Regions from separate parts of the Paenibacillus sp. FSL H8-0175 genome, predicted to be linked through region 4. Evidence: riboswitches for the same ligand, from Rfam matches in the RefSeq annotation. Region 4 holds a riboswitch; each other region holds the start of a gene.
The links. A riboswitch is a leader RNA that binds a small molecule or an ion and turns the genes downstream of it on or off. The one in region 4 is predicted to bind thiamine pyrophosphate.

Region 1 (7,922 bases), 2.5 Mb from region 4:
CGATGTATCTTTGACCAAGCTAATAAAAGAATTGGATAACGGCGGTACAGAAACGCGTGCAGCTTGTGGCAGAATTACGCGGCGCAGAGCCTGCCCACGAGTCATCCCGACTGAGAAGGCAGCTTCCCACTGGCCTTTATGTATCGACAGGATAGCAGCGCGTACGATTTCCGATGAATAAGCCCCTACGCTAAGGGTAAATCCAATGGTGGCGGCAATGAAAGGGTCGAGTACAATACCAACAGCCGGCAAACCATAAAATATAATAAATAGCTGCACTAACAACGGGGTTCCCCGAATGACCCATACATAAAAACGGGCGATTAGCTTCGGAATTACCCACGGTGAAAGACGTGCCAACGCGGTTAGGATCGCCAAAATCAATCCAAGCACAAAGGAAAGTAGCGCCAACGGAATGGTAAAAGCCACCCCGGCTTTAAGCAGGGGTAGCAGTGTATCTAAGAAAATTTGTATTTTGCGGTCATCCATTATTCAGACATCCTTTTTAGCTTCTAGGCTTAATTAGCCTTGCTAGCCTTGTATTATTTTGAAACGTCAGCTCCAAAGTATTTCTCGGAAATTTTCAAGTACGTTCCATCACTTTTCATCTCTTTAATCGCATCACTGACCGCATTCACCAGCTCATCATTGCCTTTCAGGAATACCGCAGCACTTTGTGAGCCTTCAGGAATCTCATCAACCACTTTAATTTTTGCATCTGGTTTTTGTTTTTTCAGATCCAGATAAGACAAGCCATCATTCACAGTTGCATCAATACGTCCCGAAGTCAGCAGATCCATCGCTTGATTGAAACCGTCCGTAGCTACGATTTCAGCACCGTTCTCACGAGCGATGTCGGATAAGTTACTGGTCAGGGATTGTCCGGCTTTTTTACCCTTTAGATCAGCAAAGGTCTTAATATCCTCATTGTTTTCGCTCACGATCAATACTGCCTTGGATACAATATAGGGTTCAGAGAAATCATATTTCACTTTGCGATCTTCGTTAATGGAAACTTCATTAAAAATGACATCAAACCGTTTCGCATCCATCCCAGCAAAAATACCATCCCACTGAGTTTCAAAAAATTCTGCTTCAACACCTAAACGTTTGGCTACTTCTTCGGCAATTTCCACGTCAAAACCCGTCAATTTCCCCGCAGTGTCATGATAAGTAAAAGGTGCATAAGTCCCTTCTGTACCTATCCGCAATTTGCCGCTGGCCTTCACAGCCTCCAAACTGTTTTGCGCTGAAGATGCTGCTCCACCATTCGTTCCAGCTGTTGGTTCAGCAGCCGTATTGGTATTCGAATTATTGCCGCAAGCCGCTACAAGGACCACGGTTAACGCCAATATAATAGTTAAACTCCATTTTTTCATTATTAAATCCCCTCTCTCTATCCGGTTTTTTTCCGGTAAATTGAATAGTACACTGCCATCACATGATCGTCAATACTTTTTTCCGATTATGTACATCGGAATTGTAATATTAACTAGATTTCTACTTATATCTTACCCAATCTTGGATTAATCCTTCACTTCTTTCTCTCTTTACTTCTCAGAAAGATATGGTATATTTATAAACAAATTAATATGGACCTGTTATTTCACTAGGGGAGTCGGCCGACTGAGACGGAGCTTTAAGCTCCGGACCCTTGGAACCTGATCTGGATCATACCAGCGGAGGGAAGTGGAGCAGAATTTTCATCAAGCATGTTAAGTGTTATTATGCAGAATGAACTTTTTGACCCATTCATTTCCTCTGGAAATGGATGGGTCTTTATTTGTTTAGGCGCTCCACAAAAATATTAGGAGGTTAGATCATCACGACCATTTTATCTATTCAAGGCCTAACCTACTCTTTTCCGGAAACTGAACAACCCCCTGTATTCGCAAAACTATCCATGGATATCAGGCAAGGGGAATTCGTCTCCGTAGTAGGTGCTAGCGGATGCGGGAAAAGCACATTTTTCAAAACGGTTGCCGGTTTACTCGAACCTACTCATGGAAAAATAAAACTCCCTACGCTCCCCTCAACCGCTAGTCGTTTAGGTCAGATCGCTTATATGCCTCAGCAGGATTTATTGCTGCCTTGGAGAACAGTGCTCGACAACTGCCTTTTGCCCTGGGAGATCATGCCCAGATTTAGTAAACAGGAAACAATCACTCAGATTCGGGAAATGTTGGCCCGCTTCGGCTTAACAGATGTAGAGAAGGCTTATCCCCATGAACTTTCGGGAGGAATGAAACAGCGAGTCGCATTTCTGCGCACCTTAGTGGCTGGAGGCGGAAGTGGCCTTATGCTGCTGGATGAGCCCTTTGGCGCTCTCGATGCCATGACCAAACGTGAGATACACCGTTGGCTGTTGGAGTTATGGGGTGAACTGAATCAGACGATTATGCTCATCACTCATGATCTGGAAGAAGCACTATTGCTCAGTGACCGGATTTATTTATTATCTGGCGGTGCGCACAGCGAATTACAGGAGATCATTGTCGATCTACCAAAACCAAGACATTATAAGATGAACTATGAACCCCGGTTTATAGCACTACGGGCAGAGTTGGAGCGAAGATTGCATGCAACCTATACCTTTTAAAAAACATCTAGACAACTATGGTCCCTTCCTTCTTCTGGTACTGCTCATTCTTGTAATCTGGGAGTCAGCTGTTCGCCTTCACTTGATTCCAGCCTTTATTCTCCCTGCACCTTCATCTATTGGCATCGCATTGATCGAGCACAGGCAATTATTATTTGGACAGCATTTATTAGCGACGTTGCAGGAGATACTGATAGGTTTTGTCCTTTCTGTGATTTTTGGTGTATTGCTGGGTATTGGAATGTTCCTGTTTCGCCCCGTAGAAAAGGCCATCTATCCCTTCCTTATCATTAGCCAGACGGTCCCATTAATTGCGCTATCGCCCATTTTTATTATGTGGTTCGGATATTCGCTGTGGAGCAAAGTGGCTGTGGTGTTTTTGACGGCTTTTTTTCCAGTTGTAGTGAGTACATATGATGGACTTCGTACAAGTGGCCAGACTTACAAGGACTTATTATTAACATTTGGTGCAAACCGCTGGCAGCTGCTTGTCAAAACCCAAATTCCACTGGCGCTGCCTGCTTTTTTCTCTGGCTTAAAGCTGTCCATTGTATACTGCGTCATCGGAGCTACTATCGGGGAATGGCTCGGCGGCAGTAAAGGACTCGGTTACTTCAGCCGCAGAATGGCCGGAAATATGCAGAGCGATGAAATGTTCGCGGCTGTATTTCTGCTGTCTGCGCTTGGTGTTGTGCTTTTTCTGGCGATAGCTTTACTCGAACAATTATTTTTAAAGAAAAGAGGATCTAACCAATGAATCATTTAAAATCACCACAACGAGGACTTATTTCTGTATTTCTAGTATGCACACTTTTGCTCTTAAGCAGCTGCGGGAAGGCAGACAAGCTAAATAACAACTCCCAAACCGGTTCCTCCAATTCCGAAAATAAACAGTCACACAAGCTGACGATTATGCTTGATTGGTATCCCAATGCCGTTCATTCCTTTCTATACGCTGCGCAACAGCAAGGTTTTTTCCAAGAGGAAGGTTTGGATGTCGAGATCAAAATGCCTGCGGACAGCAATGACGCCCTAAAGCTTGTAGCAGCGAATCAAATTGATCTAGCGCTCAGCTATCAGCCTCAGGTGCTTATGGCACGCGGCGAGAAAATCCCTGTACGTTCGATTGCAGCAATCGTGCGGCATCCACTGAATCATCTGATGGTTCCTCAAGCAGGCAGTATTCATAGTCCCAAAGAGCTCGTGGGAAAACAAATCGGCTATTCCTCCATTCCGCTCTATGAAGCGATGATTCGGACAATGATCCAGAGTGATGGAGGCGATCCTTCATCCGCCAAGCTGATTGATGTAGGTTTTGACCTTATCCCTGCGATCTCTACAGGACAAGTGGACGCAATAATGGGCGGGTTCATCAACCATGAACAACTGATCCTTGAAAAAGAGGGACATCCGGTCACCTCGCTTAATCCAACGGATTACGGAGTACCTGACTATTATGAGCTTGTGCTGGTGGCCAGCGAACAAGGATTGCAAAATTCTGAAGCCTACTTTAAAAAATTTCTAAATGCCATAACAAAAGGACAGGAATTTGTGGAGCAGAATCCTGAACAAGCCCTGGATTTACTGATTGCACATGAAGATGCAACTTCACCGCTCGACAAGGAGATTGAGAAAAAAAGTCTTGAAATTCTACTGCCGCTGATGAATGCAGGCGATCAAACTTTTGGTTATCAAGACCCGACATCTTGGGAAAAGGTTCAGCAGTGGTTATCCACCAACGATCTTCTACCAGAAGATATTAAAGCACAAGAAGCTTTTATCAATCTGTAACGTTTAGTTGGTTATTCATACAAGCTTGAGGAGGAATTATGATGAGTTACTTAGCCAAAGTACGGGAATCCAACCCCTTGATCCACAACATCACTAATATTGTAGTAGCCAATTTCTCAGCCAACGGTCTGTTGGCGCTGGGTGCCTCTCCCTTTATGGCGGATGCCCACGAAGAAGTGATCGACATCGCCGCTATGTCGTCTGCTGTAGTTCTAAATATAGGCACGCTCAATGACTACGCCATTCAATCTATGTTGCTCGCTGGTAAATCCGCTAATAAACACGGGGTTCCCCTAGTGCTTGACCCGGTAGGTGCAGGCGCAACTTCTTATCGGACCGCTGTCACTCAAAAACTAGTGAATGAGATGCAAATCACCGCACTGCGGGGGAATGTGGCTGAAGTCGCTAATGTGATTGGGGAGAGTTGGTCCATTAAAGGAGTGGATGCTGGCGAAGGTGAAGGCGATGTAGTCCTTTTGGCTGAAGCTGCTGCGAGGAAGTTAAGCTGTGTGGTCATCATAACTGGAAAAGACGATGTGATCACGAATGGAAAAAACACTTATATTGCCAGCAACGGTCACCCTATTCTCACGAAGGTTACAGGAACTGGCTGCTTGCTCAGTGCTGTTGTGGGTGCATTTCTCGCGGTAAGTGGTGGTGCCTCGTTGGAGGCCGCAGTGGAAGCCCTCTCCTTCTATGGAGTAGCCGCTGAAATCGCCGCTGAACTAACAACTGGTCGAGGACCGGGAAGCTTTCAGGTTGAGTTTCTAAATCAACTGACATGGGTCACGCCAGAAGTCTTCTTAGAAAGATCTAGCATCAAACAGCTCAGTTAATGACCCTCAAAGGAGTGAATTCGATGATTATATCCAAAGCTCTAACCATTGCCGGCTCCGATAGCGGCGGTGGTGCTGGCATTCAGGCCGATCTAAAAACCTTTCAAGAGCTTTCTGTCTATGGCATGTCCGTCCTCACAGCTGTGACAGCGCAGAATACGCTGGGTGTCCAAGGGGTTTATCCAGTGACTCTGGAAGCTATAAATCAGCAGCTTGATTCTATAGGACTTGACCTGCAACCAGATGCCGTAAAGACCGGGATGTTATTTAACAGCGACATCATCCGCATTGTGGCAGATAAAATTAAGTATTACGGCTGGTCTAATCTTGTAATTGATCCTGTGATGGTCGCTAAAGGAGGGTCCACACTGCTGCTGCAGGAGGCGGTTCAATCCTTAATCAGCCATCTGCTGCCCTTAGCATTGGTGACGACACCCAATATTCCCGAAGCCGAAATGATCACAAAGATGACGATCTCCACCATAGAAGAACGCAAAAAAGCAGCCAAAATCATTCATGGCATGGGCTCCAAATATGTAGTACTAAAAGGGGGACATGATACCTCGACCACAGCCGTAACCGATCTTCTATATGATGGTCACGAATATACCTTATTGGAGAGTAGCCGGATTCAGACCAGACATACGCATGGTACAGGCTGCACCTATTCAGCAGCGGTCACCGCCGAGCTAGCCAAAGGCAAATCCGTAGCTGAGGCCATTCAAACTGCCAAAGCATTTATACAAGCGGCGATTGAGGACGAGCTGGGCATAGGGGCTGGGCATGGACCAACCAATCATTTTGCTTATCAGAACAGACTGCGAGGGATAAACAGTGCAACGAATGAACAGTGATCATCTGCGAGATCTATTAAAAGTCTATTTCATTATGGGCAGCGTAAATTGCCGTAAAGCTCCTGTTAAGGTGCTGCAGGAAGCGGTTGCTGGAGGCATAACCATGTTTCAATTCCGTGAAAAGGGTACCGGATCCTTAAGCGATAAGGCACGACTTAATCTTGGCAGACGACTTCAAAAGATCTGTCATGCCTATGGCGTGCCCTTTATCGTGAATGACGACATTGATTTAGCGATCGCGCTTGATGCGGACGGAATTCATGTAGGACAGGAGGATACACCTGCATTGGCGATCCGCCAGCTACTTGGAGAGAATAAAATCATTGGTGTATCCGCTCACTCCTTCGCTGAAGCTCAGCAGGCGATTGCCGATGGAGCCGACTATCTGGGCGTGGGTCCCATTTATCCTACGTCATCCAAGGAGGATGCCAAAGCTGTTCAAGGCACTGCGATGATTGAAGAACTAAGAAATAAAGGCATTACCATCCCATTGGTTGGCATTGGGGGAATCACGCTGCAAAATTTTGCACCAGTATTAACAGCTGGTGCGGATGGGATTTCTGTTATCTCAGCGATTGCCGGAGCTGAAGATATTACCACAACTGCCAGAGGCTTTGTTGACAAAGTCAGTTTAAGCGGGACATAAGCTCATACAGCTCTTCACTGCTTAAATGCCGCCATTGTCCCAGCTCCAAGCCGTCTAATGTAATATTCATAATTCTTATGCGCTCCAGCTTTAGTACTCTATATCCTAACTCCTTGCACATTCTGCGTATTTGCAGATTGAGACCTTGAGTTAGGATAATTCTAAACTGACATTCTGTAATCCGATAGACCTCACAAGGTTTCGTTGTGACTCCAAGAATGTTCACGCCGCTAGACATCGCTTGTAAGAATTCTGACGTAACCGGTTTGTCTACATGAACTACATATTCTTTTTCATGCCCATTCTCGGAACGCATCATTTTATTTACGATCTCTCCATCGTTGGTTAACAAAATGAGGCCTTCCGAGTTTTTATCTAATCTGCCGATCGCAAAGATCCGTGAAGGATACCCTACAAAATCAATAATGTTCCCAGCCACATGTGGGGCTGCTGTACAGGTAATGCCTATCGGCTTATTCAAAGCGAGATACACTGGCTCCCCTTTACTGCTTGTTATCGGCTCCCCATCGATCCATACGATATCCTCTGGCTCTATAAGAATGTTCGCCTCACAGACAATGCCGTTCACAGCGATTCGACCTGCTGCAATTAATCGCTTGGTTTCCCTTCTGGAACAAAAGCCTGTTTCGCTTATATATTTATCGATTCTCACTGCTGATCCTACTTTCTCTCTATATACTTACATCTGGTCATAAAAAAACACCTGATTTTAACGATCAAAATCAGATGTTAACCTTCAGGAATAACCCAGTTTAAGGGAGCTATTTGGTGCTTCCGCTTTTTTTCACGTTACTGCCCTTGCTTCCACTTGCACCTTTAGCACCTGGACCCATCGTTGGATCACTTTTAGCAGGTTTAACTGGTTTTGCTGTTTTGTTCCAGCGTGTCCAGCCTTTACTCCCCGTACCTCTGCCTGTGCCGCCACCTTTACTTTTTGCACCCATTATATCACTCCGTCAGTCATTCAGAATTCGTATAGTTTATACACTTTACCTATCTTACCACACTCTCAACCTTTCTGTTTAAGTAATAACAAATGCTTCATCTTATTAGCCACTGTTTAGAATTTAGCATCTTTATTCATTTCATGAATATCAAAGGTATCCTGATGTATTTCGATGGCGATGACGGTGTCCTTTTTTTCAAAAAATTGCACATGTCCTAACCGCTTGTCC
Region 2 (7,922 bases), 1.7 Mb from region 4:
CACGGGTCAGTCGCTGTGCAGCCAACGCCATCTCCTCTAGCAGCGGCGTTGCTGCCGGAGAGAGCAATGCCAGCAAATCATTTTCGTTCAGCTTGTCTTTTCCAAGCGCCCGCTTAACGTCATCCTCCCGGAACTCCTTCCACAGCTGCTCATAAGGATACTGCTCCAAGCGGGCCAGTGTGTCAAAAAAGCTCATGCTAATCTTCCCTCCTTTCGTGACCTATCAAATTCAGTTCAAAAATCCAGTCAACGGTGACGAAGCAAAAGCAACTTCTTCTACAGGACCGAGTCCTGCCAAATAAGCTTTGCGGCCAGCGGATATCGCCTTGCGGAACGCTTCCGCCATGACGAGCGGATTACGTGCCGTTGCAATAGCCGTATTAAGCAGAACAGCAGCGGCCCCCATTTCCATTGCTTCCGCCGCTTCCGAGGGCTTGCCAATCCCGGCGTCTACAATAATCGGCAAATTCACTTCTTCAATAAGAATACGCACAAGCTCCTTAGTGCGCAGGCCGCGATTCGTCCCGATCGGCGCACCAAGCGGCATCACAGCAGCAGCACCGGCATCTCTCAGACGTAAAGCAGCCGAAAGGTCCGGACTCATATAAGGCAGTACTACAAAACCCTCCGCTGCTAAAATCTCTGTAGCTCGTATGGTCTCCAGATTATCTGGAAGCAGGTATTTCTGATCATTGATCACTTCGATCTTGACCCAGTTCCCCAGTCCCGCAGCTCTTGCTAATCTTGCAATACGGACTGCCTCTTCCGCTGTACGCGCTCCTGAGGTATTAGGCAGAAGAGTCATGTGGCCGGGAATATGGTTCATGATATTTTCTGCTCCACCTTGCGGGTCCACTCGGCGAAGCGCTACAGTAATCACCTGAGAACCAGAGCTTGCGATCACTTCGGGGATCAACGTATTCCGGCTATATTTTCCGGTTCCGATAAATAATCTACTGGTTAATTCGATGCCGCCAATATGTAACGGGTCATGCATGAAATTACCTCCCTTTGGTTCGTATAAATTTCTCAAAATTCTATACCGCTCCATCTCAACCCCCACCAACAAAGTGCACCAGTTCCAAACGATCATCCTCGCTCAGAGCAGTACTTTCATAATTCTCCTTACTGACAATTTCTCCATTCAGCTCAATGATCATCAGACGACCCGACCACTCAGGAAGACTGATCAAATCAGCTATAGTTTGAATACCACCAGAACACTCTGCGGATTTCCCGTTAATCAACAGCTTCATTCTGAATCACCCCCTTCGCCCATGCTGTTACCTCCAGGCTATGAATGAACCGCCTTATGAATAGCTTTGGCGGCCTCATAAGGATCATCCGCTCCGCAAATACCGGACATCACAGCAACTCCTGCCGCACCTTGTCTAATGATCTGCGCCGCATTAGCGGGGCTAATTCCGCCAATCGCAATTACAGGAATAGAGCTGGTCTTCACCGTTTCTGCAAGCAGCTCTAACCCACGTGCGGGCAGCCCTAACTTGCTATCCGAGGGAAATACATGACCAAACAAGCAATAATCAGCTCCCTGCTCTGAGGCATTCGCCGCTTCTTCCGGAGAATGAACCGATCTCCCCAGCCGAAGCTGAGGTGCAATTCGCCGGGCTGTAACCGGACTCAGACTGTGCCAAGCCAACTGAACCCCCGCGGCACCAGCTGCCAATGCTACATCTATCCGGTCGTTGATTATCAGTTTGGTAGCGGGCATACCGGCAGCCAACAGCTGCTGTGCCGCAGCGAGCAGTTCGCATGCAGGACATTGCTTATCTCTCAGGTGAATATAATCGACCCATGTCTGCACCGTGACAGCTAGTTCAACAAAATGTCTCAGCTGTAGCTTGCCGTCTGATATTAGATGGATCTCAGCTTGCAACATCACGATCTCCTCTCTCACTTCCCTGTAGGTCAGTAAAAAACAAAAAAACTGCCCCCCGTAAGGAAGGCAGTCAGAATCTGTATATAGACGGCACTACAAATAGCCCGACAACAGAAATTCGTTCTCCACTTCCCTACGCTGGTCTTAACCAGATCAGGTTCAAAGGGTCCGGAAATCCATTCCGTCTCAGCCAATCGGCACCCCTAGTGACATAAATATACAATTTTAAAATGCTAACGTGGTTTATAGTAACATATTTTTTTATTGAAATACACCCATTTATTCACATTAGCTGTACTGATCTAACCGTTTACTACCTCGCCACCATTTACATGAATAACCTGTCCAGTCACATAACTGGAATCGTCAGAGGCCAGATATACATAGGCTGGTGCCAGCTCTTCTGGTTGTCCAGGCCGTTTCATAGGCTGTGTACCTCCAAACTCGCTAACCTGTTTTGCATCAAAGGTAGAGGGAATCAGCGGTGTCCAGATTGGACCTGGTGCAACACCGTTTACCCGTATGCCCTTCTCTGCCAGATTCGTGGACAAGGATCGTGTGAAGCTAAGAATAGCTCCTTTAGTTGATGAATAGTCCAGCAGCTGCGGGCTTCCGCGATAAGCGGTAATTGAAGTTGTATTTATAATTGTAGATCCTGCTTTTAAATGAGGCATAGCTGCTTTTGTTAAATAGAACATCGCAAATATATTCGTACGGAAAGTACGCTCAAGCTGCTCGGAAGTAATATCCTCGATCTTAGCTTGCGGATGTTGCTCTGCCGCGTTATTGATGAGAATATCAAGCTTTCCTAAGCCCTCCACCGTCTGTTTAATAAGATCCTTACAGAATTTCTCGTCACCGATATCACCTGGAATTAGGATACATTTGCGGCCTTCCTGCTCGACCTGACGTTTAGTTTCCTCTGCATCTGAGTGTTCATTAAGATATGAAATGACTACATCAGCGCCTTCTTTAGCAAAAAGCACAGCAACTGCACGCCCAATTCCGCTGTCTCCACCGGTAATTAACGCCGCCTTGTCTTGCAGTTTACCTGCTGCTTTATAATTTGCCGGCTCGTATTTGGGCAGCGGCGTCATTTCACTCTCAATCCCTGGCTGATGATGCTGCTCCTGTGGGGGTAAGGTTTTTTTTGTAGCTTGTTTATTGTTGCCTGACATCTTCCCTATCTCCTCTCGTTAAGCAAATTGATAGTTAACTGATCGTCTTAGGATGGCACAACTATGCACGTTTATACGCTGGGTTTGTCATTTTCTTAAATCGCTTTACGAATCTTACTTACCACAATGAAAGTAGATATAAACAACCGTGAGAGATATACTGCTGTAAGTGGAGAGGAATTCACTGCATACAAATAGACACAGCATCGCTGCTGTGCCTTGAATTGTTCACCCTGACTATTTTAGAGAAGAAACATGATTTTCTGCATTCACTTCATGTTCCAGCACCCACATAAAGTACAGAGCTTTGGCCGCTTTCTCCCGGGTCACTATAGCTTTAGGTTCTAGTTCTGTCCCATTGACCATTTCGCCTCTGGCAATCCCCACTTCAGATCTAATGAGTCCTAATTCATATGCACTTTTCACTTTTGAAATTAAATAAGGAGAAATGTCCGCTGTATCAACAAGCTGCGTCCAGGATACAAGAGGATAGTACATCGCACCTCTAGCTCCTGGCTCCAAATTCGAATCATAGCCAGGATCTCCTGGCACTACTGCTGTGCCGTTATAATCAGTCATGTACTTAGGTTTATTAGCAAACTTTACTTGGTAAACATCATAGAGAATAGCACCCATCGATTCACGTGACAGCTTACCTTTCGGATAATAGGCAACATCAGATCTTTCCACTTTCATTAACTTAGAAATACTGCGTGTGAATTCAGCAACTGTCATCTCCGTATCCGGATTAAAATTCCCTTGACGGTCTTTGCCCATTACTCCCAGCTGGATTAATTTTTCAATTTGATTACGGTAATAAGCAGCTTCCCCAGTCGTCGTATCATTCGTTATTTCCGGAAAAATCTTACCCCAGTTCCCTGTTAGTGCCGCATGCTTAACGTTCCCTTTAAGGTAAGGAGTAATGGAGGCAGCAGTAGAATCGCCAGTAGCACCTTTCTCTACAAGCTCCGTGACAATCATCCGTGAAAATTGTTTGGCGAGCGCTTCTTTAAAATGAGTCCCATCGACTTTCTTTGAAGGATGCCCGTTAGCGTAACTTCCGTCATTTGTTTTGCCTGGCGTTTCTCCGGCTTCAATTGACATGAAGAGGGCTGTTATTGCTTCTACACCGATCTCGTTATAATATTTCAGACTTTCCGAGTTAAGGTCAATAAGTGTAACTCCAGATTCATCTGCGACCCGTTTAAGAATATCTACAAACTTTCTTGATTTAAAAGAATTTTCATAGATATATCCCGGACTTGCATTCCCTTTAATTCTGGACATTGGGGTTACCAGTACTGGTATCATACCCCGGGCTTGAATCGCAGGGAGATAGACTTCTTTAAGGTAATTTTCATACATTGCTTCTGTCGAACCTCTGCCGTAACGTCTGAACTCATCTGCGCTCTCATCATTGTGTCCGAATTGAATAAACACATAATCCCCAATGCTGCCATTCAGTAAAATGTCGTTCAGTCGACCTTCTGTATAGGCATTTTTAAACGAGCGTCCCCCCATGGAATAGTTAGTTACACTCAATTTATGTTGATTAAACATACTGCCAATAATCTGGCCCCAACCACTCATTGGTGCTTCGTCGAAGGTGTAGGACTTGACCGTAGAATCTCCAAGTATAAATAAATTCGGAAGAGCTCCAACTGCTCTATGCTGAGGCAAAATCGGTTCCAGTATGATCTCCTCAATCCCCACAGCTGTGTTCACTTTGTTCGGTTCGATCTCAATATCTATATGGTCACGGCCGTTTACATACGTATAAGTCCACTCTTTCCCTTTGGCTACAGCCGTATGCTTGACGGGTACAAGCTTTGCAGCGTCCCAATGTCCACTTTTCAACAAGCGGCTGGTCTGCATTCCGGATACTGACACGATCCCATCCTCTGCGTCAGAAGTCGTTTTTACATATACGTTGTAGGTTCCAGGGGGAGCATCCATTCGAAACGCCATTCCGTAGTTGTTATAATTATCTTTCTCAGATTTAGGTTCAGCAAAAAAAATAGGTTCTGTGATGAAAAAACCTGTTCCATCGGATGTAATTGAGTCGGTGTGCACTTCTCTGGCGGGTAAAGCGTTGGTCTCTTGAACAAAACCATAACCTAAAGATGAGTCATACAATTGTGCACCGCGATTAGGATCATACCTAACGGATTGATATCCTGTTTTAACTTGGTTTGTAAAATTGAACTTGTATACGCTTGCAATTTGGGTTGGAGGTTGCCTCTCTGCCCCATCTTTTAATAGGGATGCCTCTGTTTTACCGTGAGTAAGAGTCAATGAAGCCATAAGTAAAGAAGATAAGATTAGTATATTCCTACACAGCTTTCTCACTTCATTACACTTCCTTCCGTTTCTCGAAATACTTCCCTAGGTCCCTCCATTATCCCTGTTCTCTAAAGTAATTCAAATGATGATTTCATTCTTTTTTTTGACCTTTTGTAACGAAAACCATGGAATGATCAACGGCTCACACTGCAAAATGGTCATATGTATAGGTATCCTTGATATAATTAAGAACATCCCTATTGATCCTAAGGAGGAGAACTCCTATCGCTTACAAAGTCAGCTTTCCGAACATTATAAGTACACTGCAGCTGATCGGTGTTCATTATCGTGTAGCAGAACCTGGGTGGACATACCCTGATCATCATCACAAAATCTTCGAACTATTGTATTGCTACGACGGCAACTCCCATCAATATGTAGAAGGAAGTTCCATTGCCTTTGGTAAAGGAGATTGGTTAATTATTCCGCCTGGCTTACGTCATTATGTAGTTAATTCTGGCCTGAGCAACTATATCTACCTCTCCTTTCATTTCGATATTGACGATTTAAAGTTTCGTGAATGGTTTCAGTCTCAGGCTGTACAGAAATGGAATAACCAGCAAATGCAGCATTCGGGATTAAATCACCAACTGGAACATTTGGATGAATTTATTAAGAACAATATTCTCGCCACGACAGCCTCCACTGGATTTCCCGAGGAAATTGAAGAAATGATTCTTGTAAAAGAAAGGCTTCGTTTGCAAGCGATCATCCTGATGATTTTGACTGAACTCATTGATGTACAGCTCTCGAATTCGGAGAATTCCAACACAGCGCGACAAGCAAACTCTTTGTACGAGGTGGAAACTGCTCATCAGATCGAAAAATATATTGCAGCCAATATTCATTTGCCGGAGCTCACGGTTAATTTGATTGCTGAGCAGCTTTGCTTAAGTCGGGTGCAGTGCCATAAGTTGTTTACAAAGATATATAAGATATCTCCTAGGCAGTACATAACTAACCTAAGATTAAAGAAGTCAAAACATTTGCTGCTTCATACCGATTTAAAAATACAGAGGATTTCTGAACAACTCGGGTTTGCTTCCCAGAGCCACTTCAGCCGACAATTCAAACGATGGACGGGTGTTTCTCCGTTAAATTACCGGCCGAAATCTTATACGAATCCTATCAGGGATTAACGTTTTATGAAGATAAATTACCGGAACATACGAAAAACCCGCTCTCCATTACGGAGGCGGGTATAATTCGCTATAGATTAAACTATATCGTTAAACACCATGAAGAATACCATTAGTAGCAATGACACCGTAAGCAGTGCACTAAGTGTGCGCAATTTTCCAGTCTCTGCGCTAACGTCGCGGTTCTCACGAATTCCAGCTGCTGCAAGACGCAAAGGCTTGCTCATAATACCGCCAAGTGCAAACATCGCTAGCAATAACACAACAACAATAATCATCCACGCTACTGAATAATCACCTTTGGTCATCATATAACCGCCTGTAAGGAGTTGGATCACCAATCCATACTGCGCAAAACGATTAAATCCGGTTACTGCACTTAACGTTCCTTCTTTAGCCCCAGACGACAGTTTCTCTGCACGTCCTAGGATGAAGGGTAGCACAAGGTAGAAGCCAAGTGCCAAGGTTCCGATCATATGTAAGAAAAACAACACGTTCCAATCCATAACATATCTCCTCCGATTTAACTGTGATAATAGTTACATTTAATTATACCCATTATTGCTTGAGAAGAAAAGGAAACCCCCATTTTAAGTGAACAAAATGGGGGTTTCTTCATACCTCTGTCACAATCTATACAGTTAGCACAGCTGTTACGCTACGCACGGATTCAGCAGACTTATCTAAAGCCGCTTTTTCCTCAGCTGTAAGCTCGAGTTCAAAAATTTTCTCAATACCATTGGCACCAAGTAACGCCGGAACACCCATGAACAGGTTATCGTAGCCATATTCTCCTTCGAGCAAAGCGATAACCGGAATGATCCGTTTTTTGTCCTTCAAGATAGCTTCCGCCATCTGAACTAAAGAAGCCGCTGGTGCATAATAAGCACTACCATTTCCTAAGAGGTTAACAATCTCTCCGCCACCTACACGTGTACGTTGCACAATCTCATCAATACGCTCCGCAGATATCAATGTATCAATTGGAATGCCACCGACACTGGAATACCTTACGAGCGGTACCATATCATCGCCGTGTCCGCCTAATACGAAACCACGTACATCTTCAACAGATACCTTCAGCTCTTGTGCAATAAACGTGTTATAACGGGCTGTATCCAGCACTCCGGATTGTCCAATTACGCGACTCTTCGGAAAACCCAGCGCATTAAATGCCGCATAGGTCATAGCGTCAACTGGATTGCTCAGAATGATTACAATGGAATCTGGTGCTACACGTTTTATGTTCTCGCATACCGACTTCACAATACCTGCATTGGTGTTCACGAGATCATCGCGACTCATTCCAGGTTTACGGGCAATCCCTGCAGTGATGATTACAATATCTGAATCCGCAGCATC
Region 3 (7,922 bases), 1.3 Mb from region 4:
AGTGAACGGTTAGCCCCGCTGAAGTAGGTGTAGGTGTTGGCGTCACTGTTGGCGTTGGTGTAGGAGTTACGGTAGGTGTTGGCGTTGGTGTGGGTGTTATGGTAGGTGTTGGCGTCACTGTTGGTGTAGGAGTTACCGTAGGTGTTGGCGTCACTGTTGGGGTAGGAGTTACCGTAGGTGTTGGTGTCACTGTTGGGTTAGGAGTTATCGTTGGTGTTGGTGTAGCTCCGGCCGAAAGGGTCACATAGTCGATATTAATATTCCCGCTATCATCCGAGTCATATTTATAAGCAAGCGTGTTATTTCCTGCCTGTAAAGAGAGTGTTTCTGTTTGGTCTGCCCATGTATCCCAGTTGGTCAGGTTGGCTAATGTTGTCTGTGTAACCTTTATTCCATTGACATAAATGGACACTTTTTTAGCACTGCCGGATGCATTAGCATAGTGAAGCGTGGCATTATAGGACCCTGCTGCGGAAGCCTGGACGTTAAAAGTGGTGGCTGCTCCTGTAGTTGTATATCCATCAACAAAACCAGTGCCCGAATATCCAGTGTGATTCGTATTTACTTTTGCACCACCAGATAGGGATGCACTCTCTGCTTCGTATTTTCCGGCGACCGGAATAACAACCGTCCAGTTCTTCCCGCCGTTATTGTCCCAACTATCCGTTGGAGCCGTGATGTGATAACAATAAATTAGGGTGGCGCCTTCCTGAACATTGAGGTTGGCGATGAACGTGGTTCCATTTTTGGTCATCACCGTGTCCGTAGTATTAGCCCAGTTATTCGTAGTCCAATGTAAGGTCACAGCTGCCGCTGTAGGATTGGTATAGGTGACTGTATGATCCGTATTGCTGGCCGATGCTCCACCCGATAAACCAAATAAACTAAAAATGAGTGAAAAAATAATTAACCACGAAATATAACGCCTGGATTGTTTGGATACCAAGTAAATAACCTCCTCATAATTTTAAGTGCAGCTTACGATTTTAAGCCTATCGTGATGTGCAAACGTTTGCAAAAATGAGAAAAAAAGAAATACTTAATAGTTTTAATCTCCTCCTTCAATGATTAATAAGGAAAAAACTCATTGTATGCGTTTACAAACGGTTCAATATCTGATGAATTTTCCTTGTTAAGATTATAAGCGCCAAACTTTTGCTGGTCAATGCATCTTTTAGGCTATAATTCAATCGTTTTCACTATAAGTTCCCTAAGATAGCAGGTAAATTGTTCAGGTTCTTAGCCAGCCAATTCATTTCTTTTGCAAAACGTTTTGGAGGTACACTATGTTTGTCCATCGCGGCATTAATCCACCACGGGCTTTCCATATACCACAACAACTGCAATGATTTTGTTAAATCCCCTTGCTCCACCGTTCGTTCCTCACGATATCCGTCAATAAATGCTGAAGCTAGTGCTCCATCTAAATCTTCATCTAAAGCACATGACATCACTGCTCGCGCTACATCAAGCTGCGGATAATCATATTTGAACCGATCAAAATCTAGAATTGCAGACAATTGGCTATCTTGAAATAAAAGATTATCAACCCATAAATCACGATGTGCCCATCCAGCTACAAGTCCTTCGAATATTTCCGGATCTATTTCTTCAGTCGCTCTCAGTTGTATCTCTAGGTCAGTGATGAGTGAAGTTTTGCCCATTTCCTTTGATTGTTGTAGGAGTACATTCCAATGTTCTAAACGTTCCTCAGGGCTTTGGGGAATAAATTGTGGGGTTCTTTTCAAACTAAGGGTCCCATCATTTAATAAACGATGCATTTTACCTGTGGCACGACCCAAATCAAACATTTGAAGGATGTTAATTTTGCCCGGCTCTATGACACGCCCTTCACAATATTCCATAACCATAAACGTCTCTCCCATATCTGATTCCAGTAAAACTTTATGGTTATAAGCCAACAATCCGGGACATGGGAGTCCCTGTAGATACAATCTTTTCTGTTGAGAAAAGGCGAAGCTCAGTTCTTCTGGATTATACAATTTATATCTTTTTTTGTTGTATTGTTTAAGTAGAAATGGTCCTGATTCCGTTATGATTTTCCATTTAAGATTTAACCAGCCACGTTTTATTGGGGTAGCATGAAGGACTTTCAATCCAAAAAAATGATAGAAACTATTACTTAAATCCTCTAAAATGGCTTCCTCTGAACGAATCGCTTCCATTTCATCAACTCCTATCTATTCAAAGTATAAAAGAAGAAGCCGCCAATGACGACTTCTTTTAGATATTTCTTTTTAGCAGAAAAAGTTATCTATAAATGAGGCTCCCGCCTTGGAGAAACTCTTGCGCCTTCTCTTGCATTCCTGATTCAATTCTCGTCGTATTCCGGATATTATGAGAGATCTTCATACTGCAAAATTTCGGCCCGCACATGGAACAGAAATGAGCTGTTTTAGCGCCTTCCGCAGGCAATGTCTCATCATGATATTCGAGCGCTCGCTCAGGATCTAACGATAAATGAAATTGATCACGCCAACGAAATTCAAAACGGGCTTTCGAAAGAGCATTATCCCGGTCTTGTGCTCCTTTATGCCCTTTCGCCAAATCTGCGGCATGAGCCGCTATTTTATAAGTAATGACCCCTATACGTACATCTTCCTTATTAGGCAGGCCAAGATGTTCCTTCGGAGTTACGTAACATAACATAGCTGTACCGAACCAACCAATCATCGCTGCACCTATAGCAGAGGTAATATGATCATAACCAGGCGCAATATCTGTAGTCAGTGGACCTAATGTATAAAAAGGGGCTTCGTTACAAGTTTCAAGTTGCTTATCCATATTCTCTTTAATCAAGTGCATCGGCACATGTCCTGGACCCTCTACCATCACCTGTACATCATGACTCCAAGCTATAGCTGTTAATTCACCTAACGTCTCTAACTCGGCAAATTGTGCTTCATCATTCGCATCAGCAATCGAACCCGGACGTAATCCATCGCCTAGGGAAAAAGAAACATCGTACAGCTTCATGATTTCACATATCTCTTCAAAATGTGTATATAAAAAGTTCTCTTGATGATGCGCAAGACACCATGCCGCCATGATGGAGCCACCTCTTGAAACAATGCCTGTCATACGTTGTGCAGTCAACGGGATATAACGAAGCAGAACCCCCGCATGAATGGTAAAATAATCAACCCCTTGCTCCGCTTGCTCAATGAGCGTATCACGGTATACTTCCCACGTTAAATCTTCCGCTTTCCCATTCACTTTTTCCAACGCTTGATAGATAGGCACCGTTCCAATAGGAACAGGAGAATTACGGATGATCCACTCGCGTGTCGTATGAATGTTTTTACCTGTTGAGAGATCCATTATATTATCTGCACCCCAGCGGGTGGCCCATCTCATCTTCTCTACCTCTTCCTCTATGGATGAGGATACTGCGGAATTTCCTATATTGGCATTGATCTTCACTAAAAAATTGCGTCCAATAATCATTGGTTCACTCTCTGGATGATTGATATTCGCTGGAATGATGGCGCGGCCGCGGGCTACTTCATCTCTTACAAATTCCGGTGCCACATTCTCACGAATCGCAACGTATTCCATTTCCGAAGTAATAATCCCTTTGCGTGCATAATGCATTTGAGAGACATTACGCCCCTTTTTCGCTCGCAAAGGTTTTCTATGGAGCGCTGGAAACACTTCCGCCACAGCTTTTCCCGTTGCATTCCCGTTATCTTCAGGCTTCACGGTTCTTCCTTCGTACGCTTCCGCATCCCCTCGTTCCTCAATCCAGCTTAGACGATTGGGCTCTAACCCCTGACGAATATCAGTATGAATATTAGCATCCGTGTAAGCCCCGCTTGTGTCATAGACATGAATTGGGGCATTCTCCTCTTCGCCGTCTATGCCCGCAGTTGGACTAAGTGAGATCTCCCGCATAGGCACCTGAATATCAGGCCGTGAACCCTTTACATACACTTTTTGACTTGCTGGAAAAGCTGATAGATTGATTGGATCGTTGTTCAATTCGCTTGTCATCTCAATTCCTCCTATAAGGTGATTTGATCAAGCGGAGACGGTCTACTCCCCACACATAGAAAAGGCCACATCTGTATAAGATGCGGCCTTAGAGTAGACAAATAGAAATAGAGCTCCATTTCCTCCGCTGGCATTATCCAGATCAGGTTTGACGGTCGATAGTTATAACTATCCTCTCAGCCTGGTTCCACCAAGCTCCCGTGACTATATAATTGCTACTTCAAAGTATAACCGAAAAGAGAGAATTATCCAAATCTACTCAAATGTGAGATCAATGTATACGTTAGTTTAACACCAATACCCCAAATCCTTCCAGAAGAACCTCGCCCGACAATGTTGTGCCGCTCAGTAAATCTGTTTTGGTCTCATGAAGATGGATCGTGACAGGAGTCTCACTATAATTAAGCAAAAAAGCATAACTGGAAGAAGCTCCGGTACGGACTTGCAGTTCTACCTCTTCTGGGAGCTCCAGCCAATCTGCTGGCGATTGTAGATCAATTAAATTTATGATCTCAGCCGCTGCCTGTTCATTAAATACGGCTCCGTAATACCAAACCTCACCCTTGCCGCGACGATTTCTAGTTACCGCCGGTTTTCCCGCATAATAATCAGAGGCGTAAACCGCCATCACTTCAACCGAAGCTTCCTCTATTTTGAGAATATCATTAAAGTCATCTGCTCCTGTAACGACTTCAGTCACGCCCGACCAGCTAATTGTTGTTGGCTGACGACTGCCCTTAACCATTGTGAATTCTTCAACTGTGATCCCGCATAGATCCTTAGCAGCACCTGGGAAAGGACGCATATAACATTGACCGCGCTCATCCTTATAGCCGGTTCTACAGCCGAAGATCAGTTTGCCGCCTTGCTGAACATATTCATCCAGCAGTGCTGCTGTCTCATCTGTCATAATCGCTGGGTGAGGATAGATAAGCACGTCGTACCTTGCAAGCTCCTCCAGCGTTGTTTTTTTGCGTAAATAGAGTACTTCATTCGGGATATGCTTCCGCTGAAGCGCCTTGTACCACTCCTTATTGCTCTTCCACATAAACGGGCCATGCCAAACATCGTATTCTCCATCCCACTCATTGTCATAATCACGAACAATAGCAATGTTAGCCTGATTACGAGTACCGACAAACGCATGACCTGCTGCTGCCAGCTCCTGACCGATCTGCCCCGCTTCCCGCACTCTCCGGTTAGGCTGATTATGATAGTCATTGATTCCATGCCAATAAATTTCATTGCCCATCGTAGCTGTCCGCCAGCGGAAATATAACACCATATCTGCTCCATGAGCGATCGACTGATAAGTCCATAACCGCATCTGCCCGGGCTTTGGAGAAGGCATATCCATCCGGTTCACCCAGCCACCCGGGCCCGACTGCTGCTCCATAATGCAGAAATTCGGGGATATCGAACGAACAACAGATAACGACAGTCCCCAGCCTCTATCATTCAGCGGATTCCGCTCATTCGGGTCATAAAAAATAGTAGAGAACTGAGGATAGGAATCATAGCTGAAGAAATCCAACAGTTCATCCGTCATTTCATGGCTATCGAGATGCCCGAACAGACCGTTCGTGGTTACCCACTGCTTAGGGGCAAGTTTACGGATGATATCCGCTTGGTTTTTGGCAAAAGAAATTGTATTGTCCGAAATAAACCGTTTTTCATCCAATGCCTGATGAGGATTGGGTTGCTTCGGTACTGGAGTCGGACGTGGAAGATAGACCTGAGACCAGTCACTATAGCTTTGATTCCAAAAAACAGTTCCCCAAGCCTCGTTCAAATGCTCAAGTGTAACATATTTCTGCTGTAGCCATTCCCGGAAAGCCTTATGGTCACTCTCCGAATAAAATTCACTGATCTCACAGTTGAGCTCATTATCAATTTGCCAGCCAACTACACCCGGATGATTGCCGTAATGTTCAGCCATTTGTTCTGCAATACGTGCACACAGTTCCCGGTATTTAGGACTGCTGTAATTATAATGACGGCGCATGCCATGCTGAAGTGTAACACCTTCGTAGGTAACATTTAAAACTTCGGGATACTTATCAGTCAACCAAGCTGGAGGCGTCGCCGTCGGAGTACCAAGTACAACCTGAAGACCATATTTATGTGCTAGATCAATCGCCCGATCAAAGAGCCCGAACTGAAACTGCCCTTCTGCCGGTTCAAAAATAGACCAAGCAAACTCCCCCATCCGAATGATCGTAAAGCCGAGTTCACGCATCCGGCGATAATCGTCCTCCCACATGTTTTCTGGCCAGTGCTCCGGATAATAACAGACGCCAAGCTCGAATTTTTCAGTTGCGACAGGTTTCTTCATCATTACCTCCAAAGTATTAAAAATATGCTTTCAATATTTTATAATTCTATTGTAGTATCAATGATAAGAGGTCTTATATAACAAAATATTGCTATCATATAACAATCTTGCGTTCATTGCCTTAATCCAACTTGCGCTCTGTTGCGCTACAGAAACGGGTGCTGCCAAACATGAAGAAACAATGGTATTTGCCGACACCGGCTTTTTCGAAATATGTCTGTTATCCTGAATTTTTGGGACATTACACTCACTTTCCACAACATACAGAGAGAAGAAGCGAAGGTTTTCTGGGGAGTTATAACCTGCATTTGATCTTTGGTGGGGAGGGTTATGTATTCCATGAGGGCGAACGTATTCCGATGAGTAGAGGACGAGGTTTTCTGTACCCTAAAGGGGCTTATCAGCAATACGGCTCTGACCCAGGCGAGCCTTGGGATGTCCGCTGGGTTCATTTTAACACTGAAATTGTCCTTCCCTTATTAGAAGAAGTGGACCAGTCTCGTGCATACCTGTTCACTTTTGATTTGGATGCTAAGCTGGACGAACTATTCGAGGAAATGTATATACTAAGCGCTTCCTACGTGACCCGTAGCGAGCCAAGACTATCTGCTCTGCTGTATGAGCTTCTAGTAAAATTGCTGCAGAACTCCGAGCCGCTTCACGGCTCAGTACCGCACGAGGTTAGGCAGTCCATCCGCAGTGCTGCAGATATCATTCATGTCGAATGTGCCAGCCCTTGGTCTCTGGAATCGATGGCAAGATTGACCGGGTACAGCAGCTATCATTTTCTAAGGCTGTTCCGGGTGGTTATGGGTAAAACACCTAACCGTTATTTAACCGATTGTCGGCTGGCTAAAGCCAAGCTTTTACTAGTTTCCACAGGACTCTCCATTGCTCAGGTTGCTACTCAGTCCGGTTTTGCCCAGTCCAGCTATTTCATTAAAGTGTTCAGAAGGTTTGAAGGCATGTCTCCTGTGAAGTACCGGCAGGCTTTTGGGGCGTAGAGGATCTTCGATTCAATCTTAGTCTCTTGGATTTATCACCCTTAAAGATCATCCTTAAGAGAAATTTCACTCTCAATATCTAAACTTATTGTTTCGGAATGAATCTCCCCTTCATTATCATTCCATGTAATAGATAAAGTGGTATTTTCATAATTTTGTCTATTTTTATTTAATTCGTCATACGAATACGGACCTGTTATAGACGCGATATCAGTGTTACTTAATATTGAAACGGGTCCATCCGTTGACCTAGCTTCATTTACAAGAACTGTTTCATCCTTATTATTATTTTGTAATCTAAAACATCCCATGTATCCCTGTACCCTTAAGTGTATATACTTGAACACCAGTGTTTAAATTTGTTTCGACCTCTTTATTGAAATATAAATAACTCCATATCGCATTCGAAATAATAACCACAGCTACAAGCACTAGGATTAGTTTTTTCATATCTGCTCCTTTATAAATACTCCCCAGCCATTATTTATATCTTAAATTCCACTCCTTAGACCATTTCGGGAAAGCTTCTCCGGTCAATTCTTCGAGTGTATTCCCATCAATGGTATAAA
Region 4 (7,922 bases):
CCAAACAAACGACTGTCGGCCGAAAGATTATGGAGTGTGCGGGCGATTTTTGGAGTTTTATTAGAGATGATGAATCCTTTGCCCCTATGTACCAAGAGGATAATAACTTTGTCAAAATGGAAAAACGATTCCGGAAGATACTTGTAGAGGAATTCCGCATGCGGGGGATCGATGAATCTTGGTTAGTAGAGTGGTGGAAGTTTATGGAGGAGTGAGTGGAGCTATAGGGTGTTTGGGTGAGTAGAGTAGCTGTGGTGGCGGGGGTGCTGGGGATGGCTGTAGTGGGCTGAAATGGTTGAAGCGGTGGAATGGCTGAAGTGTTTGGGTAGCGTAGTAGCTGGGGTGATTAAGTAACTTAAATGACTCCCCTTCCTCCTCTTGATTATGGTAAGGTATATTGAAGTGGAATTTTAGTGAGAGGTGATTATATGGACGGGACAGTTTCAATATTAGGAGTTCCCTTTTCAAAACTAACACTACATGAGACAACACTTCATCTAACAAAACATATTCAATCTGGGGAATCGAAACTTTTCCATTTGATCACGGCTAACCCGGAAATTACGATAACAAGTCAATCGGACGAGCTGCTACGAACCATACTTCAAGAAGCGGATCTAATCACTCCTGACGGGATTGGCATTGTGATGGCATCAAAAAGAAAAGGCGATCCTATTGCTGAGAGGGTAACTGGATATGAGCTGCTTCTTGAGCTTTTGGAGCAAGGAAATAGCTTGGGATGGAGTTTTTATTTCTTGGGAACAGATGAGCTTACCAGCTGTAAAGCGGTCGAAAAGATCACGGAGTTATATCCGAATGTGAAGATTGCAGGAAGACATAATGGTTTTCTTACCAAGGAAGAGGAGCCTGCCATTGTAGCAGAAATACAGCGCGCACAGCCAGATTTCCTGATCGTTGCGATGGGTGCGCCATACTCTGACAAATGGGTATATAAGCACAAACAGGAGCTTACGCAGGTAAAAGTTGTTTTTGGCGTGGGGGGCAGCTTAGATGTAATAGCGGGAAAAGTTACTCCTGCACCAGCGCTATGGAAAAAACTCAATCTGGAGTGGTTGCATCGACTTTTGTTCGCTCCCGTTGCGAAGGGACAAAAGTCGCGATGGCGCAGACAGGCAGTGCTGCCCAAATTCGTGTTCCGAGCTATGATTAGGAAATGAAGAAAAGGCCTCGTTTATGGGGCCTTTTTTAGGTTCGATTGGTGGGAGAGGAGGAGGGGGCAGGTGTGAGAGTTGGGAGTAAGGAGTAGGGGGAAGAGTAAGAGAGATTAGTGGGAGTAAGGTGAGGAGTATGAGCAAGAGTGAGTAGTCAGTAGTGGAATTGAGGAAGGAGTAGGAGTAAAAGTGAGTAGTGGGAGTATGTGTAAGAGTAGTGAGTAGAATGTAAGTGCGACTATAGCTGTGACCTTTAAACAAATTAATAATAATAAACAACACCGATTCTGGTTGATGCCATAGCCTCGTATTTATTCAAACTAAAAGCTAAAGAGGAACAATAAGGGCAAAAATGCCCTAGATCGGGTGCAATACAACCCGAAGTGGCAAAAGAAAGGCAAAAATGCCCTGGATCGGGCGCAATACAGCCCTAAGGGGCAAAAGAAAGGCAAAAATGCCCTAGATCGGGTGCAATTCAACCCGAAGTGGCAAAAGAAAGGCAAAAATGCCCTAGAATCGGTGCAATACAGCCCGAAGAGGCAAAAGAAAGGCAAAAATGCCCTTGAATCGTTGCATTTCAGCCCGAAGTGGCAAAACAAGGGCAAAAATGCCCTAGATCGGGTGCAATACAGCCCGACGAAGCAAATCAACGGTATAAATCCCGTAGACTGAGCCGAGTCCGGCCCGAAGCAGCAAATCAGCGGTATAAATCCCGTAGAATGAGCCGAAACCGGCCCGACGAAGTGAATCAACGGTATAAATCCCGTAGAATGTCCCCAACCCGGCCCGACGAAGCAAATCAACGGTATAAATCCCGCAGAATGAGCCAAATCCGGCCCGACGAAGTGAATCAACGGTATAAATCCCGTAGACTGAGCCGAGTCCGGCCCGACGAAACAAATCAACGGTATAATTCCCGTAGACTGAGCCGAAACCGGCCCGACGAAGTGAATCAACGGTATAAATCCCGCAGAATGAGCCAAATCCGGCCTGAAGCAGCAAATCAACGGTATAAATCCCGTAGACTGAGCCGAGTCCGGCCTGAAGCAGCAAATCAACGGTATAAATCCCGTAGACTGAGCCAAATCCGGTCCAACGAAACAAATCAACGGTATAAATCCCGTAGAATGTCCCCAGCCCGCCCGGTTACTATCCATTACCAACAGGGAGTCGGTTTTCGCCACACATTTAATGTGATCCCTACTATGATGAGTGAAATTTGTTTAATTGAGCAGATACATCCGCGTCAATTATAAATAGGGTAGGAGTTTATCGCTGCAAAATAAAAAACTGACACCGCTATACCAGCGATATCAGTTTACAGAGCTTAGCGATTAAGCTAGCGGCTGCCTATTTTTAGCTTGTTCCTCTCGCATCCACTGTGACAACTGGCGTTTGAGCTTAATGAACTCGGGAGAGTCCGTAATCTCATCACGGCGTGGCCGCGGAAACGGCACATCGACTGTATGCAGAATGGAGCCGGGGCGGCCGGAAAATACATAGATACGATTAGAGAGCAGCAACGCTTCTTCGATGTTGTGAGTAATGAACAGCACAGAGCGGCGATTCTCTTCCCACAGCTCAAGCAGCCAGCGCTGCATTTCACTGCGAGTTAGTGCATCGAGTGCGCTGAAAGGTTCATCCAGCAACATTAGCTCCTGGGGAGCGAGCAATGCTCTGAGAAAAGCTGCACGCTGCTGCATCCCGCCAGACAACATATGCGGATAAGCATGTTCGAAACCGCTTAACCCAACCTTGGCAAGCCACTGGCGCGCTTCCTCGCGGGCTCCATCCCGCAGTGCGCCCTTGATCTCCCCAGCAAGCAGCACATTATCCTCAATCGTACGCCAAGGAAAAAGCGCAGGCTGCTGCGGCATATAACTAATTTCACCGCGTTGACCTGTAACGACCTTACCGTTCATGCGGATCGTGCCTGCATCGGGTTTCACAAGGCCGCCAATCATATGGAATAAGGTGCTTTTTCCGCAGCCGGAAGGACCAACGATCGAAACGAACTCTTGTTGCTCTACCTTGAGAGAGACATTATTCAGAACGTTCGTCTCACGGCGACGATGGGAAAAAGATTTGGAGATGCCGCTCACTTCAAGGGCGGGTGCCACGGTATGAGCTTCAGGAGAGCTTATGACTTCTGTTGTTCTGTGTTGCATTTGCGTCGCTTGAGACATACAGGCATCTTCCTTTCTATGAGTTACGGCGCGGCTTCCAGCGAACCAGCCATTTTTCCAGCAATGCAATAATAGCAAAGAGTACAAGACTTAAAAGTACAATAATAACAATAGCAACAAACATCCGATCCGTACGATATGCGGATTTCTGCAGAAGCATATAATAGCCAATACCTTTATCCGCGCCAATCCATTCAGCGACCACGGCGCCCATAACCGCATAAGTAGCAGATATTTTTACGCCGGAAAATAGTGCCGGGATAGAAGAGGGCAGCTCCAGCTTGGTGAAGATTTGCCACTTGCTTGCGCCAGCCATTTTCATATAATTCAGCATGACCTGATCACTTTGGGCCAGACCGCCCATCGCAGCGACAGCTACCGGGAAGAAACATACTAGTGTAATCAGCACGATTTTGGGCAAAAGACCAAAGCCGAACCAGATAATGAGCAGGGGTCCGAGCGCGATGGAGGGAACATTTTGACTCAGAATAATAAGTGGATAAAAAGCCCGTCTAGCCCAAGGCAAAAGATGCAAAAGCAAAGCAACGATCAGGCCTACCCCCGTACCAATGGGAAAACCAATTAAAGTGAGCCGCAGCGTAGCCATCGTATGTGCCCAAAGACCAGAAGCGTTACTGGTGGATTCACGAGCAATATCAGCAGGACTCGGCAGAATCCAGGATTCAATATGAAATACAGATACAGATAGCTGCCATACGGTTAAAAAGAAGACGACCGCCACAAGGGGCGGCCATATTAGCTTCCAGGTCGATCTCACGGCCGATATTTCTCCGTCAATTTATCCATGCTGATTCCGTTAGGATTATGAGCGATTTTGATCTGCGAAATTACGCTTGGACTGCCTGCTTCGATCAACGCCTCCTGCATCTGACGCACAACCTCCAGCAGCTCGCTAAGCTCACCTTCCATTGTGGTTTCCAGTGGATTCACTTGATGTTTAACGCCGGATTTCTGAATGACCTCAATCGCTTTATCTACGTATGGGATGGAATCCTCATTGTTCGGAGTTTTTGGAATTACTTGAATGCTTAGTAGGGTGTTAGCCACAATAATCAATCCTCTCATTTTATAAGGTAAGTTCAAAAAGCCAACTTTGATAACGAAGTAATTCATTACAATTGTTGTTTACTCCGCCGGTAAAAAATCATTACTGAATGCACTAGCAGCATCCAGCGGTTTATCCAGCAACTTCAGATCATACATCCAATCGCCGTAATTTTGCCAGACCTCGGTTTTTTGCTCGCCCCAGCGGGCAGCATCGTCCTTGTATTTTGGGCTAAGCCATTTTTGGCTAGCTAGGACAAGGTCGGCGTCCAGGTCAGGAACGGCCTTCGATAACATACCGGCAGCCTCTTCCGGATGATCTATGGCATATTGATAACCTTTTGATGTGGCTTTCATGAAGGCCTTCACCAGATCAGGATGATCTGCAATTTGCTTCTCACTCGTCGTCAGCACAGGCGTGTAATAATCGAGCTGCGGCGCATAATCCTTTAAGTACAGCATATCCAATGGCTCGCCACGCAACTCAGCCTCAACACCAGTCCAAGCGTAGAAAATCCAGGCGAAATCAATGTCACGTTTGACGGCGGTAAAATAATCAGCTTCACCGATACTGATCAGCTTCACCTTTTTCACATCGCCACCTTCAGGATCCATGATAGCTTTCATGGCTGCTTCTTCGGCCGGTGAGCCCCAGCCTCCGTAGGTTTTACCTTCGAAATCCTTTGGTGATTTAATATTGCGATCTACTGGAGCAGCGAATCCCGACGTATTATGCTGAATAATAGCTGCTATCGAGACAAGGGGCACGCCTTGTAGACGGGCTAGTGTTAATCCTTCTTGGGCGCTGATGCCAAATGCGGCTTCGCCAGAAGTAACCATAGTATCAGAACCCGCTGCGCCTGGCTGAACGATCTCGACGTCCAGACCTTCTTCAGCGTAGTAACCAAGATCCTTAGCTACGTATAGACCGGTATGATTCGTGTTCGGTGTCCAGTCGAGTGCGACTTTAACTTTGGTGAGCTCTTTTGGAGCATCCGTCCCAGCCGCAGCAGTTGGATCAGTAGCATTTGCTTTGTTTCCGGCTGTATTCCCATTGTTGCTGCCGCATCCGGCAATGGCAAGAATGAGTACACAGGTGAGGCACAACGTAAGTGCTTTTTTAAGGTGCATGTCTTCTTCTCTCCTTTAAGGTTACAAGAATCCCGTCTTCACAACATGAACCGTAAAGTGTAGTATGTACGTTTTTCTACATCTTTTAGTGATCTTACAAAAAAAGCGCCCCGAGTGATCGGGACGCTGGCTTGGCGCAAGGTTAGTTAAGGTCACAGGGACCAGAACCAATTGGCGATTCCTACGCTGGCATTATCCAGATCAGGTATAAGGGTCAGTATCTTGTGGGATACAATCTCAGCCGGCCAATTCCAGCACCCCTGGTTCTATGAAGTTAACGGGTATTTCTATGTGCAATATAAGTAAGCATAAGTTTTGTACCCATACTTTATATCTTATATTTCTCGCATACGGTGTATTATAGACGGCTGTACTCGGAATGTCTAGTAGTGCACTCCTGAATTTTTCCAATCCAGTAGTTTCTTTTTTGCTAGTCTAGATCTTTATATTTCTTGCGGTGACGCCGTTTAAGCTCACTAACCAGCGCCCCTAGCGTGAGGACAACGCTGATCAGAATCCCGCTCATGATCACGAAGAGGGCAAGAAATTCAAAGGGAGAATAACCAATCATTTTACTCCATTGAATCTTTCCATCCAGATCGTCAATGACCTGATTCATGCCGTAAATCCCGCTTACTACCGTAAATACAGTGAGAATCATCAGCAGATTATCCCGTCGCTTGGACTGAAACTTATCCTGATACTGAAACAGGTCATTTAAGGTTTCTTTCACTTCCTCGAACAAAGCATCGTTTCCGTATACTTTACGCAGCTGAAGAAATATCTCCCGGCCCTGCGACTGGGAAATCAACTCCAAGAAGTAGAACTTTGCCGAGAACTTATTGATGGAGTAGATTAGATTGTCTATTTCCTCATAATCATGATTAATCCGAAGTCGGGAGTGCATATTGGCGAGCTTTAGCAGAACGATTTTGTGGAAAATATTGAGTAAAAATCCGTAATAATATTGCCCGTACATCTGGTTGGCTAGACTAACAGCAATCTCCTGTTCAGCGCGGGTCATGCAGCAAAAGGTCTGCTCATTCATCATATAATACGTGTCTGGACCCCAGCGATTATAAGAGTGTTCATGACAATAGTTCGCAATATATGCTGGATCGCTGGCACTGGCATAGGGCTTTCCGTTCAGATCAATTCCATCAAGCTGTGAGGCACGATAGCGCAGATTTACACTAATCTCATCAGAGCTTTCTTCATTCTGAAAGCCATAAAAAGCTTGCACCTGCATTCTTTCATCTACGAAAAAAGGAAGGGTCTCGAAATAAGCCCCATTGATATCCGATTGATCCAGATATGGCTCCAGTCCATCCACCAAATTTCGGAAGACAAAATCCTCTACCATCTCATAGGTCTGTTCCCCGCAATGAATGTAAGTGTAATCATCCTGTATGAAGGTATTCTCTAGCGCACGGAAACGATCCGCGAATTCTAGGGCAATACTAAAGGGAATTGAATCCCCCTCCAGCTGGACACGTATCGTCACGAATCCAAGCTGAAAAGGACATATGAATATATCCGTCGAGAGAATTTTGAAAAATATAGATTGCTGCGGAATCTCCAGAATGCAGTCGAGATTATTTACTCTGGAAAAACGGCGAAACGAGTCGGCATCCTTCCTGCGTGGAAAAAGGACATGTGCAGCAAACGGTAAATAGGTGCGCTCCATTCGTTCATGGGAAACACAGTAGCCATCTCCGTAATAGGCAGCTTCAAGCTCTTTATTATCCAGAAAAAAACGTGTGAAGCCGTCGTTCTGTAATTGCTGGATAAGCTGCTTAGAATCGCCCTTTTTTATAGAAAAGGGAAATATAAACTGCATGAGCGCAGTATGTAACAAAGGCTCAGTTGAAGACTCATTCATTCATCGTCCATCCTTGTGCTCAGAATATGCTTATAGATCACATTACCCTAAAAGGATAACGTTGATACTGTTCTAAATACGGGAACTCTTTCCTTTCACCGCTTGCATGGACTGGAACCTCCATGCGGCAATGCTTAGCAGAAACAAGAAGGCGGCAAAAGCGGCGAGTAATCCGGCTGTTTGTGCCACTTCTAAATGGTCCATAGACCAGCCCATAAACAGAGGTAGCAAAGCACCGCCAACACCTCCGGAAGCAATCATAATGCTGGGTGTTGACTCTTCGGTGCCAGGCAGCATTTTGCTGGAGAAGACTAAAGCAATGGAGAAAATACCGGACATAAACAGCCCCAGCAGCAGAATTACAATGAAAGCAGCCATTCGATTGTCAGTGAACGGAAAGAGTGTCAGCAGTAACAAGGTAAGTAAACAGCTGCTGAGAATGTACACGCGGTAAGATATTTTTTCGGCAATTACACCCGCAAACAA

Region 1: linked by a shared signal. The riboswitch ahead of MHH46_RS12900 (ABC transporter ATP-binding protein) and the one ahead of MHH46_RS02240 (ABC transporter substrate-binding protein) in region 4 are both predicted to bind thiamine pyrophosphate.
Region 2: linked by a shared signal. The riboswitch ahead of MHH46_RS09475 (thiamine phosphate synthase) and the one ahead of MHH46_RS02240 (ABC transporter substrate-binding protein) in region 4 are both predicted to bind thiamine pyrophosphate.
Region 3: linked by a shared signal. The riboswitch ahead of thiC (phosphomethylpyrimidine synthase ThiC) and the one ahead of MHH46_RS02240 (ABC transporter substrate-binding protein) in region 4 are both predicted to bind thiamine pyrophosphate.

What each region holds. Positions count from the first base shown of each region.
Region 1 is NZ_CP150299.1:2,957,569-2,965,490, reverse strand. It holds gene MHH46_RS12910 (amino acid ABC transporter permease) at 1-489, opposite strand, end outside; gene MHH46_RS12905 (amino acid ABC transporter substrate-binding protein) at 543-1,379, opposite strand; TPP riboswitch at 1,602-1,705, shown strand; gene MHH46_RS12900 (ABC transporter ATP-binding protein) at 1,904-2,599, shown strand; gene MHH46_RS12895 (ABC transporter permease) at 2,580-3,356, shown strand; gene MHH46_RS12890 (ABC transporter substrate-binding protein) at 3,353-4,390, shown strand; gene thiM (hydroxyethylthiazole kinase) at 4,432-5,226, shown strand; gene thiD (bifunctional hydroxymethylpyrimidine kinase/phosphomethylpyrimidine kinase) at 5,250-6,080, shown strand; gene thiE (thiamine phosphate synthase) at 6,061-6,726, shown strand; gene MHH46_RS12870 (pseudouridine synthase) at 6,707-7,399, opposite strand; gene MHH46_RS12865 (DUF3934 family protein) at 7,509-7,691, opposite strand; gene MHH46_RS12860 (hypothetical protein) at 7,808-7,922, opposite strand, start outside.
Region 2 is NZ_CP150299.1:2,217,204-2,225,125, reverse strand. It holds gene thiH (2-iminoacetate synthase ThiH) at 1-196, opposite strand, end outside; gene MHH46_RS09485 (thiazole synthase) at 230-997, opposite strand; gene thiS (sulfur carrier protein ThiS) at 1,053-1,256, opposite strand; gene MHH46_RS09475 (thiamine phosphate synthase) at 1,295-1,918, opposite strand; TPP riboswitch at 2,014-2,115, opposite strand; gene MHH46_RS09470 (SDR family oxidoreductase) at 2,203-3,078, opposite strand; gene MHH46_RS09465 (GDSL-type esterase/lipase family protein) at 3,316-5,382, opposite strand; gene MHH46_RS09460 (AraC family transcriptional regulator) at 5,622-6,560, shown strand; gene MHH46_RS09455 (hypothetical protein) at 6,638-7,066, opposite strand; gene mdh (malate dehydrogenase) at 7,194-7,922, opposite strand, start outside.
Region 3 is NZ_CP150299.1:6,370,870-6,378,791, forward strand. It holds gene MHH46_RS28195 (alpha-amylase family glycosyl hydrolase) at 1-946, opposite strand, end outside; gene MHH46_RS28200 (phosphotransferase) at 1,200-2,186, opposite strand; gene thiC (phosphomethylpyrimidine synthase ThiC) at 2,272-4,014, opposite strand; TPP riboswitch at 4,118-4,226, opposite strand; gene MHH46_RS28210 (beta-galactosidase) at 4,298-6,349, opposite strand; gene MHH46_RS28215 (AraC family transcriptional regulator) at 6,520-7,353, shown strand; gene MHH46_RS28220 (hypothetical protein) at 7,395-7,664, opposite strand; gene MHH46_RS28225 (hypothetical protein) at 7,651-7,803, opposite strand; gene MHH46_RS28230 (hypothetical protein) at 7,834-7,922, opposite strand, start outside.
Region 4 is NZ_CP150299.1:498,796-506,717, forward strand. It holds gene MHH46_RS02210 (nucleotidyltransferase domain-containing protein) at 1-215, shown strand, start outside; gene MHH46_RS02215 (WecB/TagA/CpsF family glycosyltransferase) at 429-1,178, shown strand; gene MHH46_RS02220 (hypothetical protein) at 1,785-2,276, opposite strand; gene MHH46_RS02225 (ABC transporter ATP-binding protein) at 2,507-3,340, opposite strand; gene MHH46_RS02230 (ABC transporter permease) at 3,375-4,136, opposite strand; gene MHH46_RS02235 (MTH1187 family thiamine-binding protein) at 4,133-4,426, opposite strand; gene MHH46_RS02240 (ABC transporter substrate-binding protein) at 4,505-5,554, opposite strand; TPP riboswitch at 5,716-5,826, opposite strand; gene MHH46_RS02245 (hypothetical protein) at 5,985-7,436, opposite strand; gene MHH46_RS02250 (MFS transporter) at 7,509-7,922, opposite strand, start outside.